Regions from separate parts of the Bradyrhizobium sp. ma5 genome, predicted to be linked through region 1. Evidence: predicted binding sites of a transcription regulator. Region 1 holds the regulator's gene; each other region holds the start of a gene.
The links. The regulator PhoB, encoded in region 1, activates phosphate uptake and scavenging genes when phosphate is short. The targets are predictions, from matches to a motif close to TGTCATNNANCTGTCAT.

Region 1 (6,201 bases):
TAGCGCGACAGCACGCGCGCGGTGTCGGCGATGGTCTCGCCGCGGCCGAGCTGCATCTCGGCGCCGGTCAGCATGATGGATTCACCGCCGAGCTGGCGCATGCCGACGTCGAACGACACCCTTGTGCGGGTCGACGGACGCTCGAAGATCATCGCCAGCGTCTTGCCTTCGAGCGGCTTCCTGCCCTTCTCATGCGCCTTCAGCTTCGCCTTCATGGCGGCTCCGGCAGTGAGCATGTTGCGCAGCTCGCCGAGCGGCAGCTCGTTGATATCGAGGAAGTGACGGACCGGCTTGCTCATTATCCGGCCGCCTTCTTCGGCTGTGCTGCCGATAGTGTCGCGCAGGCGCGCTCGAGCGAGGCGATCGACTGGTCGATCTCGGCCTCGGTGACGATCAGGGGCGCGAGGAAGCGCACGACATTGTCGCCGGCGCCGACGGTGAGCAGCTTCTCATTGCGCAGCGCGGCGATCAGATCGCCCGACGGCACCACCGCCTTGACGCCGATCAACAGGCCCTCGCCGCGCACCTCCGACAGCACGCCGGGATAGCGGTCGACCGCGGACGCGAGCTTCTGTTTGAGCAGCAGCGACATCTTCTGCACGTGCTCGAAGAAGCCGGGCTTGAGCATGACGTCAAGCACGGCATTGGCGGCGGCGACCGCGAGCGGATTGCCGCCGAAGGTCGAGCCGTGCGAGCCCGGCGCCATGCCGGCCGCAGCCTGCGCGGTCGCCAGCACCGCGCCGATCGGGAAACCGCCGCCGAGCGCCTTGGCCAGCGACATCACGTCCGGCGTGACACCGGTGCGCTTGTAGGCGAACAGCTCGCCGGTGCGGCCCATGCCGGTCTGCACCTCGTCGAAGGCGAGCAGCAGGCCGTGCTCGTCGCACAGCGCGCGCAGCGCCTTGAAGAACGCCTGCGGCGCCGAGCGCACGCCGCCCTCGCCCTGCACCGGCTCGATCAGGATGCCGGCGGTGTGGGGACCGATCGCCTTCTTCACCGCCTCGATGTCGCCGTGCGGCACCTGGTCGAAGCCGTCCATCGGCGGGCCGAAGCCTTCGAGATATTTCGCCGAGCCGGTCGCAGCCAGCGTGCCCAGCGTGCGGCCGTGGAAGGCGCCTTCGAAGGTGATGATGCGGTAGCGCTCGGGATGGCCCTTGGAGAAGTGATAGTGGCGGACCAGCTTGATCACGCCCTCCATCGCTTCCGCGCCGGAATTGCAGAAGAACACCAAGTCGGCAAAGCTCTGCTCGCACAGCCGCGCGGCCAGCACCTCGCCGTCCGGGCTCTTGAACAGGTTCGACATGTGCCAGAGCTTGGTCGCCTGCTCCTGCAGCGCCTTGACCAGATGCGGATGCGCATGTCCGAGCGCGTTCACCGCGACACCCGAGGTGAAATCGAGATAGCGGTCGCCGTTGGTTGCGATCAGCCAGGCGCCCTCGCCGCGCTCGAAGCCGAGATCGACCCGGGCGAAGACGGGGAGCAGATGCGACGAGGCGTTGGTCATGGCGTTCACTGCCGTTTTAAAGCCGTCAATTGCTGCGCGCCTTGACGCCAACGCAGCAACCGCCAGCTTCGGAAAACAAAACGGCCGCCTTTGCGGGCGGCACGTGTGGGTCATTCTATGCGGCGGCCGGTCAGTGTCAATCGCCAGGAGCCGGCCTTTGCCGGCCTTCCTGCAATGCGAAACCAGCGCAATCCGGAGCATTCCGGTGCGGTGGAAAAGCCTCATAGCAATGCTTAACTTTGTGGGAACATGTGGACGCACGGCCGCGGACTCTTGCGCCAGAGTCACGCCATATTGTAGCGTTTGGCCTGTCGGGTACGACATCTCGTGCGGCAGTACTGGACCCTCTAAGTAGCCTTCGTTCTCGCGTAAACGTTCGGGCGCAACACCGTGCCCGGCGAGGGCTAAGGGATTCTGGCCGCAGGGATATTTGTCCAGATTGGCTCGCAGCGCCGCTCCGATGAGTGGCCGGCGCCATGCGAAAGGAAGAATGTGATGACTGTATTGACATGGTCCGACGATCGCGTCGAGCAGCTGAAGAAGCTCTGGGAATCCGGCCTCTCGGCCAGCCAGATCGCGGCGGAACTTGGCAATGTGACGCGAAACGCCGTGATCGGCAAAGTGCATCGGCTCGGACTCTCCGGCCGCGCCAAGGCTCCCTCCACGGCTGCGCCGCGGCAGCGCAAGGCCCGCCCCGCCCAGCACATGATGCGGGTGGCGCGCCCGGTCTCGCGCGGCAACACCGCCCTTGCGCATGCCTTCGAGGTCGAGATGGAGCCGGATCCGATCTCCTTCGACAACGTGGTGCCGATGAGCCAGCGGCTGTCGCTGCTCGAGCTCAACGAGGCCACATGCCATTGGCCGGTCGGCGATCCCTCGAGCCCGGAATTCTTCTTCTGCGGCGGCAAGGCGCTCGGCGGCCTGCCCTATTGCGCGCACCACTCGCGCGTCGCCTATCAGCCGGCCGGCGATCGCCGCCGGCCGTCGGCGAAGCCACAGATCAAGTAAGCACTCGGGAAACTGCCTGGACTGCAAAAACAAATCCCCGCGAAAGCGGGGATTTTTTTGTGGCTCGTAGCCCGGATACATCCACCGCGTCGTCCCGGCGAAAGCCGGGACCCATACGCCGCGGCCGACGCAATCGGCAAGCGACCAGACGGCTTTCTAACAACACCCATCGTGGTTATGGGTCCCGGCTTTCGCCGGGACGACGCCGTGTTGTGGTTTGCGATCGCCTGCCAGCCTACGGCTGCGGCTCGGCCTTCGCGAAGCGATCGTCGAGCGCGTAGCCGGCGCCGCGCACGGTGCGGATCGGATCCTGCTCGCGGCCCGGATTGAGCAGCTTGCGCAGGCGGCCGATATGCACGTCGACGGTACGCTCATCGATATAGATGTCGCGGCCCCAGACGCTGTCGAGCAGCTGCTCGCGGCTGAACACGCGGCCGGGATGTTCGAGGAAGAATTCGAGCAGCCGATACTCGGTCGGACCGAGATCGATCGGACGTCCCGAGCGCGCCACGCGGCGCTTCTCGCGGTCGAGCTCGATGTCGCCATAGGTCAGCACGGTCGCAAGCCGCTCCGGGCTCGCACGACGCAGCAGGCCCTTCACCCGCGCCAGCAGTTCCGGCACCGAGAACGGCTTGACGATGTAGTCGTCGGCGCCGGTGGCAAGCCCGCGCACGCGCTCGCTCTCCTCGCCGCGCGCGGTCAGCATGATGATCGGAAGCTGCTTGGTCTCGGGCCGCGCCCGCAGGCGGCGGCACAGCTCGATGCCGGACAGGCCCGGCAGCATCCAGTCCAGCACCACGAGGTCGGGAACGCGCTCCTTCAGGCGGGTATCGGCATCGTCGCCGCGCCCCACCGTTTCGACATCGTAGCCTTCCGCATCGAGGTTGTAGCGCAACAATGTCGTCAGCGCTTCCTCGTCTTCGACTACCAGAATGCGTGCGCTCATCGGTTTAAGTTCTCTCTCTGTGATGATCCGTTGCCCAGACGCAAACCGAAACGCTTACTTTCCTGAGCACAACCCCCGCGGAAACGACTTGTCGTGAAGACAATCCGGCTCCGCGCCTGCGGATCATGTCCTAGGTACCCGGCACCGTGGTGGCAAAGTTGGTCATGTCGCCCTTCGGGCGCTTGTCGGTGATCTGCTGGCCCTCGATCATGTAGAACACCGTCTCGGCGATGTTGGTGGCGTGATCGCCGATCCGCTCGATGTTCTTGGCGCAGAACATCAGATGGATACAGAACGAGATGTTGCGCGGATCCTCCATCATGTAGGTCAAGAGCTCGCGGAACAGCGAGGTGCAGATCGCATCGACCTCCTCGTCACCCTTCCAGACGTTCATCGCCGCCGGCAGATCGTGCGCGGCATAGGCGTCGAGCACCGACTTGACCTGCGACAGCACGAGGTCGGTCATGTGCTCCAGGCCGCGGATCAGCTTCAGCGGCTGGAAATCGCTCTCCAGCGCCGCGACGCGCTTGCCCATGTTCTTGGCGAGGTCGCCGATCCGCTCGAGGTCGGTGGCGACGCGCATCGCGCTGACGATTTCGCGCAGGTCGATCGCCATCGGCTGGCGGCGGGCGATCGTCAGCACCGCGCGCTCTTCGATGACGCGCTGCAGATTGTCGATCTCGATGTCGGCGGCGACCACGCGCTTGCCGAGCGCGACGTCGCGACGGATCAGCGCGTCGACCGACTCGGTGATCATCCGCTCGACGAGGCCGCCCATCTCGGCGACCAGGCGAGTCAACTCCTGCAGGTCGCTGTCGAATGCCTTGGCGGTATGTTCAGAAGCCATCTTGTATCTCCTCAGCCGAACCGGCCGGTGATGTAATCCTGAGTCCGTCGATCGCTCGGCGAGGTGAATATCTTGTTGGTGTCGTCGAACTCGATCAGCTCGCCGAGATACATGAAGGCGGTCTTGTCGGAGACGCGCGCCGCCTGCTGCATGTTGTGGGTAACGATCGCGATCGTGTAGTCCTCTGAGAGTTCCTGGATCAGCTCCTCGACCTTGGCGGTCGAGATCGGATCGAGCGCCGAGCACGGCTCGTCGAACAGGATCACCTCGGGCCGCACCGCCACGGTGCGCGCGATGCACAGGCGCTGCTGCTGGCCGCCGGAGAGCGACAGGCCGGAGGCGTTCAGCTTGTCCTTGACCTCGTTCCACAGCGCGCCGCCGCGCAGCGCCTTCTCGACCCGATCGTCCATCTCGGACTTCGAGATCTTCTCGTAGAGGCGGATGCCGAAGGCGATGTTCTCGTAGATCGTCATCGGGAACGGCGTCGGCTTCTGGAACACCATACCGACCCGCGCGCGCAGCAAATTGAGGTCGAGCTTGGGATCGAGAATGTTGGTCTGGTCCAGCATCAGCTGGCCGACCGCGCGCTGGCCCGGATAAAGGTCGTACATCCGGTTGAAGATCCGCAGCAGGGTCGACTTGCCGCAGCCCGACGGGCCGATGAACGCCGTGACGCGGTTGGTGCCGAGCGTCAGGTTGATGTTCTTCAGCGCGTGGTGCTCGCCGTAATAGAAGTTGAGGTTGCGCACCGTGACTTTCGGCGGCGCTTCCGGCAGCGGAACCTGGGGAACGTGGCTCGCGACGGTCGTGGAGACGGAAAGCTCGGTCATTTTGTGGCCCTTTCGGCACCAAGGATACGCGCGCCGATATTCAGCGCGAGCACAGTGAAGGTGATGAGCAGCGCACCGCTCCACGCCAGCTCTTTCCAGTAGGCGTAGGGGCTCTGCACGAAGTTGTTGATGGTCACCGGCAGGTTGGCCATCGTCTTGGTCAAATCCCAGCTGAAGAACTGGTTCGACAGCGCGGTGAACAGCAGCGGCGCGGTTTCACCGGCGACACGGGCGGTCGCCAGCAGCACGCCGGTGATCAAGCCGCTACGCGCAGCACGATAAGCGATCCGCTTGATCACCAGCGAACGCGGCAGGCCGAGCGCGGAGGCTGCCTCGCGCAGCGGATTGGGCACCAGCAGCAGCATGTCTTCGGTGGTGCGCACCACGACCGGGATCACGATCACGGCGAGCGCGAGCGCACCCGCAATCGCCGAGAAGCCGCGCATCGGCACCACCACCGCACCATAGATAAACAAGCCGATGATGATCGAGGGCGCGCTGAGCAGGATGTCGTTGATGAAGCGGATCACCGAGGTGAGCTTGTCGTGCTTCCCGTATTCGGCGAGGTAGGTGCCGGCGAACAGGCCGAGCGGCGCGCCGATGCCAACGCCGATCACGGTCATGATGACCGAGCCGACAATGGCGTTGAGCAGGCCGCCGTCGGTCGAACCGGGCGGCGGCGTGTTCTGGGTGAACAGCTGCACGCTGAGGCCGGCAAGGCCGTTATAGAGCAGCGTGAACAGGATCAGCGCCAGCCAGGTGACGCCGAACAGCGCCGCACCGACACAGAGTGCGCGAATGACGATGTCGCTGCGACGGCGGGATTTGTAGATCGGGTTCATGGCGCTATTTCCCCGCCTTCTTTTCAAGCCGCATCAGCATCAGCCGGGCGCCGGCGAGCACGAAGAAGGTCAGCACGAACAGCAGGAGGCCGAGCAGGATCAGGCCGGACTGGTGCAAGCCGTCGCTCTCGGCGAATTCGCTGGCGATCGCCGCCGAGATCGTGGTGCCCGGCGCGAAGATCGACGACGAGATGCGGAACGAGTTGCCGATGATGAAGGTCACC
Region 2 (6,201 bases), 930 kb from region 1:
ACAGCTCGAGGACGCGCGCGGCTTCCTCGACGCGGGTCTTGATCTCGGCTTCGGCCATGCCGCGGTTGCGCAGGCCGTAGGCCATGTTGTTGTAGACGCTCATATGCGGATAGAGCGCATAGTTCTGGAACACCATCGCGATGTCGCGATCGGCAGGCTCGATCTGGTTGACGATGCGGCCGCCGATGTCGATCTCACCGCCGGTGATGGTCTCGAGCCCAGCGACCATGCGGAGCAGCGTGGACTTGCCGCAGCCGCTTGGCCCGACCAGCACGCAGAACTGGCCGTCGCCAACGTCGACATCGACGCCCTTGATGGCCTCGAAGCCGCCGGGATAGGTCTTGCGGACGCTGCGCAGCGTGACGTTAGCCATTACTTTTCCGTCTCCACCAATCCGCGCACGAACAGTTTCTGCATCACGACGACGACGAACACCGGTGGCAGCATCGCGAGCAGCGCGGTCGCCATCACCACAGGCCATTCGGTCAGCGCGTCGGTCGTGGTGATCATCTTGCGGATGCCGACCTGGATGGTCTGCATGTCGTCGCGCGTGGTGATCAGAAGCGGCCAGAGATACTGATTCCAGCCGAGGATGAACAGGATCACGAACAGCGCGGCCATGTTGGTACGCGACAGCGGCAGCAGTGTATCCCAGAAGAAGCGGAACGGGCCCGCGCCGTCGATCCGCGAGGCCTCCAGCAATTCATCCGGCACGGTCATGAAGAACTGCCGGAACAGCAGCGTCGCGGTGGCGGAGGCGATCAGCGGCAGCGACAGGCCGGCATAGCTGTCGAGCAGATGCAGATCGGCGACGATCTTGTAGGTCGGATAGATGCGCACCTCGACCGGCAGCATCAAGGTGATGAAGATGATCCAGAAGATCGCCATCCGGAATGGAAACCGGAAATAGACGATCGCGTAGGCGGAGATGATCGAGATCGCGATTTTGCCGACCGCGATCAGCAGCGCCATGATCAGCGAGTTCAGCATCATGTTGAGGACCGGCTCGCGGGTCGAGCCGCTCGTGCCGACAAACAGTGTCTGGTAGTAGGTCTCGAAGAAATGGCCGCCGGGCAACAGCGACATCTGGCCGTTGGCGATGACGGCGTTGTCCTGCGTCGAGGCGACGATCGCCAGATAGACCGGGAAGGCGACGATCGCGATCCCGATCCACAGGATGGCGTGAGCCAGATAGCGCTGGAAGCCCTCCTCCTCGACCATCAGTAGGTTACCTTGCGTTCGACGAAGCGGAACTGGATGCCGGTCAGCACGATGACGATGACCATCAGGATGACCGACTGCGCCGCCGAGGAGCCGAGATTGCCGCCGAGCAGGCCATCGGTATAGACCTTGTAGACCAGCGTTTCGGTTGCCTTGCCGGGGCCGCCGCGGGTCATCGTGTCGATGATGCCGAAGGTGTCGAAGAAGGCGTAGACGATGTTGATGACCAAGAGGAAGAAGATGGTCGGCGACAGCAGTGGGAAGATCACGGTCCAGAACCGCCGCATCGGGCGGGCGCCGTCGATCGCGGCGGCTTCGATCACGCTCTTCGGGATGCTCTGCAGCCCGGCGAGGAAGAACAGGAAATTGTAGGAGATCTGCTTCCAGGCCGCGGCGAGGATGATCAGGGCCGCCGCCTGGTCGCCGTCGAGCAGCGGATTCCAGTCGACGCCCATGGCGCGCAGATAGCGCGACAGCACACCGAGCGAGGGGTGCAGCATGAACACCCAGAGCACGCCGACCACCGGCGGGGCGACGGCATACGGCCAGATCAGCAGCGTACGGTAGAGCATCGAGCCGCGCAGCGGCTTGTCGGCCATGACAGCGAGCAGCAGCGCGAACGACAGCGAGGAGACCGCGATCGCAAGCGAGAACGCGAAGGTTCGGACGATGGCCGCGAAATAGGCCGGGTCCTTGAACAATTCGAGATAGTTCTCGAACCACACGAAGGTGGTCGAAAGGCCGAAGGCGTCCTGCAGCAGGAAGGATTGGATCACCGCCTGCGCGGCCGGCCAGTAGAAAAAGATCAGGACGATCGCGAGTTGCGGGGCAACCAGCGCGTAAGGCAACAGCTTTGATTGGAAAATCGATTGCTTTTGCATGATCTCGGCAAAATGGCAGGCCGCTTGTCGCGGCCTGCCGGTTGAGGTCTCAAGACATCATGTCAGTGGACGGCGGTCTTTTCAAACTGCCGCAGCATCTGGTTGCCGCGCTCGACGGCCGAGTCCAGCGCCTGCTTGGCGGTCTTCTTGCCGGCCAGTGCCTGCTCGATCTCTTCCGACCACATGTCGCGCAGCTGCACCATGTTGCCGAGGCGCAGACCGCGGGAATTCTCGGTCGGCTCCTTGTTGGTGAGCTCGAGCAGCGGCGTTTCCAGATAGGGCTGGTCCTTGTAGAAGCCCTCTTCCTTGGCCTTGGCGTAGGCGGCCTTGGTGATCGGCAGATAGCCCGAGGCCTTGTGGATCCAGATCTGGCGATCGGTGTCCGAGAGGAAGGTCAGGAACTTGGCCACGCCCTTGTATTCCTCGGCCGACTTGCCGCCCATCACCCACAGCGAGGCGCCGCCGATGATCGAGTTCTGCGGCGCGCCCTTGACGTCGGGATAATACGGCATCGGCGCAGCGGTGAAGTTGAACTTGGCCTGCGCCTTGACGTTGCCGAAGAAGGCCGACGAGGTCAGGTAGATCGGACACTCACCCGCGGTGAAGCGGCCTTCACCGGTGTTGGTGCGGCCGGCGTAGTCGTAGGTCTTGTCCTTCTGCAGCTCGACCAGGTTCTCGAGATGCTTGACCTGCAGCGGACCGTTGAATTCGAGCACGGTGTCGAATCCGTCGAGGCCATTGGCCTTGCTGGCGAGCGGCACGTTGTGCCAGGCCGAGAGCTGCTCGAGATTGACCCAGGTGACCCACGAGCCGGAGAAGCCGCAGGTGGTGTAGCCGGCCGCCTTCAGCTTCTTGGCGTCCTCGAACACTTGCGGCCAGGTCTTCGGGATCTCGGCGATGTTGGCCTTCTTCAGCGCGTCGAGATTGACCCACATCACGGTCGACGACGAGTTGAAGGGGAACGACAGCATCTCGCCCTTCGAGGTCGAGTAGTAGCCGGTGATCGCGGGCAGATAGACGCTCGGATCGAACTTCTCGCCGGCATCGGCCATCAGCTTGTAGACCGGTTTGACGGCGCCGGTGGCGGCCATCATAGTCGCGGTGCCGACCTCGAACACCTGCATGATGTGCGGCGCGTTGCCGGCGCGGAATGCTGCGATACCGGCATTCATGGTGTCGGCGTAGCCGCCCTTGTAGGTCGGGATCACCTTGTAGTCGGACTGCGAGGCGTTGAAGTCGTTGGCCAGCTTGACGATGACGTCGTTGTTGGCGCCGGTCATCGCGTGCCACCACTGAATCTCCGTCACCGCAAACGCAGGCGACGCGAATACAAGCGTGGCAGCGGCTGCCGCAGCAGCGCCGAGTCGTCGAAGAATCATCAAAAGCCCCTCCCGGTTGGAACGTCATCTTTCGTTGCGCGCGTTAACAGCGCCGGATGACGTTCAAATGACCGTATAAACGAAAGCCATGGTAGGGGGGAAGCCGAAGCAAAGGGAAGCGGTAAAAAAGGCTGACATCGCAGCCCACGTGCGTGCGGTGCAACGCCGGACGCGACGTTGCACCGCACGGGCTGATGTGCTGGCGTGACGCGAACCGGTGCCCATCCCGCATCAGGTGCGGGACGGGCTTTGCTCGAATACGCTGTCAGCGCTTGCGCTGGGGACCGCAGACCACGCCTTTGTCGACGAGGCCGTTGATCTCGTCCTTGGAGTAGCCGAACTCGCCGAGCACTTCCGCAGCGTGCTGGCTGAACTTCGGCGGCGTGCGGCGCAGGCTCGGCTTGGTGCGTTCGAGCCGGATCGGCGAGGCGACGCCCTTGTACCAATCCTTCTCGATGACGTCGCCGCGATGGATCGTGTGCGGGTTGGTCAGCGCCTGGTCGATCTTCTGCACGGGGCCGGCCGGCAGGCCGGCGGCGAGCAGCCGGTTGCACAGCGGCTCGGCCTCGTGCTGGCTGAAGACAGCGGCAAGCTCGGCGCGCAGCGCATCGCGGTTGGCGATACGGTCCTTGTTGCGGGCAAAGCGCGGATCTGTGCCGAGCTCGGGCTTGCCGATTTCCTTGGCGAGCTTGCGGAAGGTGCCGTCATTGCCGACGCCGATGAAGATGTTGTCGGTCTTGGTCGGGAAGATCGCATAGGGCACGAGGTTGGGATGCTCGTTGCCGGTGAGCGATGGCGGCTTGCCATGCATGAAATAATTCGCGGTGTGCGGATGCATGATCGCAAGCCCGGTTTCATACAGCGTGGTTTCGATGAACTGGCCGAGCCCGGAGCGCTGCCGCTCCGACAGTGCCATCAGGATGCCGATCGCCGCATAGAGCCCGGTCGTGATGTCGACCAGCGGCACGCCGATGCGCATCGGGCCGCTCTCCGGCGAGCCGGTCGCCGCGATCATGCCGGTCATCGCCTGGATGATCGCGTCGTAGCCGGGATTGCCGCCGCGCGGGCCGTCGGCGCCGAAGCCGGAGATCCGGCAATGCACGAGGCGCGGAAATTTCGCGCGTAGCACGTCGTTGCCGATGCCCCATTTGTCGAGCGTGCCGGGCTTGAAATTCTCGATCAGCACGTCGGCGGTCTCGAGCATCTTCATCAGCACCGTGCGACCGCCCTCGGAGGCGAGGTCGAGGCCGATCGAGCGCTTGTTGCGGTTGATGCCGACGAAATAGGCCGCGTCTTCCTCATGGAAGGGAGGGCCCCAATCGCGCACCTCGTCGCCGGCGGGCGGCTCGACCTTGATCACGTCGGCGCCGTGGTCGGCAAGGATCTGGGTGCAATACGGGCCGCCGAGCACGCGGGTCAGATCGATCACGCGCAGTCCGGTCATCGCGCCCGTAGCCGCTGGGGTATTCATGGAAACAACCTTCGCTCAGTTGGGATCGGATAACGAGGGTCCCAGAGCTAACGGTCTTCAGGCGAGGCAGCAATGCTTCCGTCGGCGCAGGCCCATGCAGCAGGCGGCGCGTGCGTTCGCCAAGCGAACTGAAAAGAGCGAACTGGCATCTGCAATGCAATGCTCTCTTGAAATGCAATAGTCCGCCACGCGGGACGTGGCGGACTATTGGCGTCGGTGAATTAGACGACGCTCAGCTTGACGTCGACATTGCCGCGGGTCGCGTTGGAATACGGGCACACATGGTGGGCCTTCTCGACCAGCGCTTCGGCGTCGGCGCGGGACAGGCCGGGCAGCGAGACGGCGAGGTCAACGGCAAGGCCGAAGCCGCCTTCCGAGCGCGGGCCGATGCCGACCGTCGAGGTCACCGAGGCGTCGGCGGGAACCTTGGGGCCGCCCTGTGAGGCCACGAACTTCATGGCGCCGATGAAGCAGGCGGCATAGCCGGCTGCGAACAGCTGCTCCGGATTGTTGCCGGCGCCACCGCCGCCACCGAGCTCCTTCGGGGTCGTGAGCTTGACGTCGAGTGCGCCGTCGAGCGTTGCCGCATGGCCATCGCGGCCGCCGGTTGCCTTGGCGCTGGTCTTGTAGAGCACGTTCACAGACATCGTGGTCTCCCTTGGGTTTTGCACTTGGGTAGTTTCGACTTGGGTTTGAATTCGATGTCAGATGTATTGCACGCGGTTAAATTGTGTGCAATATAATTTATGCGGCCTCACATTTAATTGTTCGCAATTGAATCCATGGTCCCGAGAGGCCAGAATGACCCGGAAACGAGATGGATTCGATGGGAATCATGGTCAGGAAACAGACGGCGGCGGATCAGGCGCTGCGGCTCGATAACCAGATCTGCTTTGCGGTCTATTCGACCGCGCACGCCTTCAACCGCGTCTACAAGCCGCTGCTCGACCGGCTCGGGCTGACCTACCCGCAGTATCTCGTGATGCTGGCGCTGTGGGAGCGCGACGACGTGCCGGTGAAGGACCTCGGCGAGCGGCTGTTCCTGGATTCCGGTACGCTGACGCCGCTCTTGAAGCGGCTGGAGGCGGCGGAGCTGATCAAGCGGACCCGCAGCACCGAAGACGAGCGCGTTGTGCTGATCGCGCTGACGCCGCAGGGCCACGCGCTGCGCGAAAAGGCCAAGGCCGTTCCGCAGTCGATCCTCGCGGCCTCGGACTGCACGGTTGGCGAGTTGATGACGATGAAGAAC
Region 3 (6,201 bases), 3.3 Mb from region 1:
CGGCGAATCCCACATTCTTCACGGCATCAATTTCAACGTGAGGGCCGGCGAGGTGGTGACGCTGCTCGGCCGCAACGGCGCCGGCAAGACCACGACCTTGAAGTCGATCATGGGCGTCATCAACAAGCGCTCCGGCTCGATCCGTTTCGACAACAAAGAGATCATCCGCGCCACCTCCGACCGCATCGCGCGGCTCGGCATCGCGTTCTGCCCCGAGGAGCGCGGCATCTTCTCGAGCCTCGACGTACGCGAGAATCTGCTGCTGCCGCCGGTGGTGCGTCCGGGCGGCCTGCCGCTCGACCAGATCTTCACGCTGTTTCCCAACCTGAAGGAGCGGCTCAACAGCCAGGGCACCAAGCTCTCGGGCGGCGAGCAGCAGATGCTGGCGATTGCGCGCATCCTGCGCACCGGCGCGCGCTTCCTGATGCTGGACGAACCGACCGAAGGGTTGGCGCCGGTCATCATTCAGCAGATCGGGCACACCATTGCGCGCCTGAAGTCGCAGGGATTCACCATCCTGCTGGTCGAACAGAATTTCCGCTTCGCCTCGACCGTTGCCGACCGCTACTACATCGTCGAGCATGGCAAGGTGATCGACGGCTTCGCGAATTCGGAGCTGTCGGCCAACATGGACAAGCTGCATACCTATCTCGGCGTCTGAAGTCGCCCGAGCCAGAAAATTTAGGACGAGGGAATACCCGATGAAGAATACGATTTCTGCGCTGCTGCTCGGCACCGCGATGGTGCTCTCCGTTGCAAGTGTCGCCTCCGCTGACGACAAGATGGTAAAGATCGGCGTGTTGTCCGATCAGTCCGGCCTCTATGCCGACCTTGCCGGCCCCGGCTCGACGCTGGCGGCGCAGATGGCGATCGAGGATTCCGGCCTCAAGGCCAAGGGCTGGACCATCGACCTGATCTCCGGCGATCACCAGAACAAGCCCGACATCGGCACCACCATCGCGCGCCAGTGGTTCGACGTCGACAAGGTCGACACCATCGTCGATGTGCCGAATTCCGGCGTCGCGCTCGCGGTCAACAACGTCGTGAAGGAGAAGAACGGCGTCTACATCAATTCGGGCGCCGCGACCTCTGACCTCACCAACGCGCAGTGCACGCCGAACACGGTGCACTGGACCTACGACACCTACATGCTGGCGCACGCCACCGGCCAGGCGCTGGTGAAGGCGGGCGGGGACACCTGGTTCTTCCTGACCGCGGACTACGCGTTCGGTGCAGCGCTGGAGCGCGACACCACGGCCGTCATCACCGCCAATGGCGGCAAGGTGGTCGGCGGCGTCAAGCATCCGCTCAACACCGCGGACTTCTCCTCGTTCCTGCTGCAGGCGCAGGCCTCCAAGGCCAAGATCATCGGTCTTGCCAATGCCGGCGGCGACACCACCAACTCGATCAAGCAGGCTGCCGAGTTCGGCATCGTCAAGGGCGGCCAGAAGCTCGCGGCGCTGCTGCTGTTCCTCACCGACGTCAAGGCGATCGGGCTCGAGACCGCGCAGGGCCTCAACTTCACCGAGACGTTCTACTGGGACTTGAACGACAAGACCCGTGCGTTCTCGAAGCGCTTCTCCGAGAAGATGAAGAGCGGCGCTCCCCCGACCATGGTGCAGGCCGGCGTTTATGCGGGCCTGCTGCATTACTTCAAGGCGCTCGAAGCGCTCGGCGGCAATCCTCATGACGGCGCCAAGGTGGTCGCGAAGATGAAGACCATCCCGACCGACGATCCGCTGTTCGGCAAGGGCGAGGTCGAGGCCAATGGCCGCGTCACCCACGACGCCTATCTGTTCGAAGTGAAGAAGCCCTCGGAGTCCAAGGGTCCGTGGGACTTCTACAAGCTGGTCGGCACCGTGCCGGGCAACCAGGCCTTCACGCCGCTCGACAAGAGCACCTGTGCGCTCCTGAAGAAGTAACGATCATGTCCGCCGGCCATGGGCGTGGCCGGCGGGCTTCATCTATCCAGCGAAAGCTCATTCGATGCAGGCTCTCTACGCACAGCTTCTGGTGGGACTGATCAACGGCTCGTTCTACGCGCTGCTCAGTCTGGGGCTCGCCGTCATCTTCGGCATGCTCAACATCATCAATTTCGCGCACGGCGCGCTCTACATGATGGGCGCCTTCGTGGCGTATTTCCTGCTCAACCTGGGCGGCATCAACTACTGGTGGGCGCTGCTCATCGCACCCGTCATCGTCGGCATCTTCGGCATGATCCTCGAGCGGACCATGCTGCAATGGCTCGCCGGCCTCGACCATCTCTATGGACTGCTGCTGACCTTCGGCATCGCGCTGATCGTGCAGGGCGTGTTCCAGAACTATTTCGGCTCCTCGGGCCTGCCTTACTCGATCCCGGATCAGCTCAAGGGCGGCGTCAATCTCGGCTTCATGTTCCTGCCGATCTATCGCGGCTGGGTCGTGATCTTCTCGCTGGTGGTGTGCCTTGCCACCTGGTTCCTGATCGAGAAGACGCAGCTCGGCGCTTACTTGCGCGCGGCTACCGAGAACCCGACGCTGGTGCGGGCCTTCGGCATCAACGTGCCGCGCATGATCACGCTGACCTACGGGCTCGGCGTCGGTCTTGCCGCGCTCGCCGGCGTGCTGTCGGCGCCGATCAACCAGGTCCGCCCGCTGATGGGCGCCGATCTCATCATCGTGGTGTTCGCGGTGGTCGTGATCGGCGGCATGGGCTCGATCATGGGCTCGATCATCACCGGCTTCGCGCTCGGGGTGATCGAGGGACTGACCAAGTATTTTTATCCCGAGGCCTCCAACACCGTGGTGTTTGTCCTGATGGTGGTGGTGTTGCTGGTAAAGCCAACGGGACTGACGGGACGGGCGGCCTGATATGTCAGCATTGACCGACGATACACTTCCGGTGACGCCGCGCGCGATGCGCGACGAGATGATCGTATTCGCCGTGATGGCGGTGCTGCTGGCCGTGGTGCCGTTCACGGGGATCTATCCCTTCTTCGTGATGCAGGCGCTGTGCTTTGCGCTGCTGGCCTGCGCCTTCAACTTGCTGATCGGCTATGGCGGCCTGCTCTCGTTCGGCCACGCCATGTTCCTCGGCACCGCCGGCTACGTCTCGGCGCATGCGCTGAAGGTGTGGGGGCTGCCGCCGGAGCTCGGCATCGTGGTCGGCACTGCCGCTGCGGCCTTGCTCGGCCTCGTCACCGGCTTCATCTCGATCAAGCGGCAGGGCATCTATTTCTCGATGATCACGCTGGCGCTGTCGCAGCTGCTTTACTTCCTCTATCTGCAGGCGCCGTTCACCCACGGTGAAGACGGCATTCAGGGCATTCCGCAGGGGCACCTGTTCGGGATCTTCGACCTGTCGAAGCCGACGGTGCTCTACTACGTCGTGCTGGCCGGATTCCTCGGCGGCTTCCTGCTGATCTACCGCACCATCAACTCGCCGTTCGGCGAGGTGCTGAAGGCGATCCGGGAGAACGAGCCGCGCGCGATCTCGCTCGGCTACAAGACCGACCAGTACAAGATGCTGGCCTACATCCTGTCGGGCACGCTGGCGGGCTTTGCCGGCTCGCTGAAGGTGTTCGTGGCGCAGAATGCCTCGCTCACCGACGTGCACTGGTCGATGTCCGGTGAGATCGTGCTGATGACGCTGGTCGGCGGCCTCGGCACCATCTTCGGCCCGGTGGTCGGCGCGTTCGTGATCATCGCCATGCAGCAATATCTCGCCGGTTTCGGCCAGTGGGTGACGGTGATCCAGGGCGTGATCTTCGTGGCCTGCGTGCTGCTGTTCCGGCGCGGCTTGGTCGGCGAGCTGGCCCACCTGCTGCGGCGGTCGCTGTAGGGCAGGGCACGCGATTTTCGGCCGACTTTAGCGGTGGACGACCGCCCATTGGGGCGGTAGGTCGGGGTATTTTCCCAGGCAGATGCTCTATGACAGTTCTGTGACAGTCGCTAAAAGGGCTGTCCCTGAATGATGGAATAGAGACATGCTGCGCTGGTTTCGCGCCTTTCTGCCCAAGGAAGAGCGGTTCTTCGAGCTGTTCGCCCGACACGCCCAGACCTCGGTAAAATGCGCGCTGGCGCTACAGGACATGCTGAAGGGCGGCGAGGAGACCCCGGTCTTCTGCCAGCGCGTCAACCAGTTCGAGAACGACGCCGATAGCGTTACCCGCGAGGTCCTGACCGCGGTTCGCCGCACCTTCATCACCCCGTTCGACCGCGGCGACATCAAGAACCTGATCACCGCGATGGACGATGCGGTCGATCAGATGCAGGCGACCGCCAAGGCCGTCATGCTGTTCGAGGTGCGCGAGTTCGAGCCGCCGATGCGCGAGATGGGCGGCCTGATCGTCGAATGCGCCAATCTGGTCATCCGCGCGCTGCCGCTGTTGCAGGCGATCGGCCAGAACGTCTCGATGCTGACCCAGATCACCGAGGAGCTGACCAAGCTCGAGGGCCGAGTCGACGATCTCCAGGATATCGGGCTCAAGGAATTGTTCCTGAAGCACCGCAACGCCAACGCGATGGACTTCATCGTCGGCGCGGAGATCTACGATCACCTCGAGAAGGTGGCCGACCGCTTCGACGACGTCGCCAACGAGATCAACTCCATCGTTATCGAGCAAGTGTAAGTCGGGGACATCACGTGGACACCACGCTGGGTCTTCCGGTTCTGACCATCCTGATCGCGGTCGCGCTGCTGTTCGACTTCCTGAACGGCCTGCACGATGCCGCGAATTCGATCGCGACCATCGTCTCGACCCGCGTGCTGCGGCCGCAATATGCGGTGTTCTGGGCGGCGTTCTTCAACTTCGTCGCCTTCGCGGTGTTCGGCCTGCACGTCGCCAACACCATCGGCACCGGGATCATCGACCCGTCGGTGGTGGACGCGACCGTGATCTTCGCCGCGTTGGTCGGCGCGATCGTCTGGAACGTGATCACCTGGGCGCTCGGCATTCCCTCGTCGAGCTCGCACGCGCTGATCGGCGGCCTGGTCGGCGCCGGCATGGCGAAGGCGGGCATCTCGGCGGCGGTGTGGAGCGGGCTCACCAAGACCTTGCTCGCCATCGTGCTGTCGCCGCTGGTCGGATTCCTGCTGGCGCTGGTGCTGGTCGCGATCGTGTCCTGGCTCTCGGTGCGCTCGACGCCGTTCGCGGTCGATCGCGCCTTCAGGATCCTGCAATTCGCCTCGGCGTCGCTCTATTCGCTCGGCCATGGCGGCAACGACGCGCAGAAGACCATGGGCATCATCGCCGTGCTGCTCTACTCGCAGGGCCACCTCGGCGACACCTTCGAGATTCCGTTCTGGGTCGTGCTGGCCTGCCAGAGCGCGATGGCGCTGGGCACGCTGATGGGGGGCTGGCGGATCGTGCGCACCATGGGGCTGCGGATCACCAAGCTGACGCCAATGCAGGGCTTTTGCGCCGAGACCGGCGGCGCCGCCACGCTGTTCATCGCGACCTATCTCGGGGTGCCGGTATCGACCACCCACACCATCACCGGCGCCATCGTCGGCGTCGGCGCGGCACGGCGGCTGTCCGCCGTGCGCTGGAACGTGGCGAGCTCGATCGTCTATGCCTGGGTGATCACGATCCCGGCGTCGGCCGCGGTCGCAGCCGCGACCTATTGGGCGGTACAGATTCTCAGATAATTAACCGACCAGTCCGACGATGCCCGACACGATCAACCCGATGCTGGCCAGCCGCATTGCGGTTGCGGGTTCGCCGAGCAGGATGATGCCGAGCGCCGCGGTGCCGACCGCGCCGATCCCGGTCCAGACCGCGTAGGCGGTTCCAATCGGCAGCGTCTTCAGCGCGATGCCGAGCAGGATCACGCTGCCGGCCATCGCCGCGAGCGTCAGCACCGACGGCACCAGCCGGGAAAAGCCCTCGGTATATTTCAGCCCGATCGCCCAGCCGATCTCGAGCAGGCCTGCGGTGAACAGAATGGTCCAAGCCATAACGAACCCTCCGGATAAGGCAGGGTCGTCCCCGCGGGATGGTATGGTGAGGAAAAGGTCGTCCTTCCCGTGCCTATATGTGGGTGGTGCGGCTCTTCCGCATTGCGACAAAACGCCCTTGATTGCGCCCGTTTTCCCTGCCAAACGCTGCCCCGCCATGTCCGACATCTCAGTTTCAGCCGAATCTCCGTCCCGCTCGCCGCTTTCCGAGGAAGTGGCGCGGCGGCGCACCTTTGCGATCATCTCGCACCCGGACGCCGGCA

Region 2: the regulator PhoB is predicted to act here: its motif matches at 3,538-3,554, upstream of ugpB (sn-glycerol-3-phosphate ABC transporter substrate-binding protein UgpB).
Region 3: the regulator PhoB is predicted to act here: its motif matches at 3,910-3,926, upstream of ACE103_RS18550 (DUF47 domain-containing protein).

The regions. Positions count from the first base shown of each region.
Region 1 covers NZ_CP170156.1:787,307-793,507, reverse strand. The annotation lists gene argF (ornithine carbamoyltransferase) at 1-299, opposite strand, end outside; gene ACE103_RS03630 (aspartate aminotransferase family protein) at 299-1,504, opposite strand; gene ACE103_RS03625 (GcrA family cell cycle regulator) at 2,000-2,512, shown strand; gene phoB (phosphate regulon transcriptional regulator PhoB) at 2,748-3,458, opposite strand; gene phoU (phosphate signaling complex protein PhoU) at 3,589-4,305, opposite strand; gene pstB (phosphate ABC transporter ATP-binding protein PstB) at 4,317-5,135, opposite strand; gene pstA (phosphate ABC transporter permease PstA) at 5,132-5,977, opposite strand; gene pstC (phosphate ABC transporter permease subunit PstC) at 5,982-6,201, opposite strand, start outside.
Region 2 covers NZ_CP170156.1:8,961,442-8,967,642, reverse strand. The annotation lists gene ACE103_RS42355 (sn-glycerol-3-phosphate import ATP-binding protein UgpC) at 1-373, opposite strand, end outside; gene ugpE (sn-glycerol-3-phosphate ABC transporter permease UgpE) at 373-1,221, opposite strand; gene ugpA (sn-glycerol-3-phosphate ABC transporter permease UgpA) at 1,221-2,102, opposite strand; gene ugpB (sn-glycerol-3-phosphate ABC transporter substrate-binding protein UgpB) at 2,165-3,481, opposite strand; gene ACE103_RS42335 (CaiB/BaiF CoA transferase family protein) at 3,747-4,952, opposite strand; gene ACE103_RS42330 (organic hydroperoxide resistance protein) at 5,174-5,599, opposite strand; gene ACE103_RS42325 (MarR family winged helix-turn-helix transcriptional regulator) at 5,788-6,201, shown strand, end outside.
Region 3 covers NZ_CP170156.1:4,063,013-4,069,213, forward strand. The annotation lists gene ACE103_RS18530 (ABC transporter ATP-binding protein) at 1-661, shown strand, start outside; gene ACE103_RS18535 (ABC transporter substrate-binding protein) at 702-1,922, shown strand; gene ACE103_RS18540 (branched-chain amino acid ABC transporter permease) at 1,987-2,850, shown strand; gene ACE103_RS18545 (branched-chain amino acid ABC transporter permease) at 2,852-3,820, shown strand; gene ACE103_RS18550 (DUF47 domain-containing protein) at 3,966-4,610, shown strand; gene ACE103_RS18555 (anion permease) at 4,625-5,629, shown strand; gene sugE (quaternary ammonium compound efflux SMR transporter SugE) at 5,630-5,938, opposite strand; gene ACE103_RS18565 (peptide chain release factor 3) at 6,096-6,201, shown strand, end outside.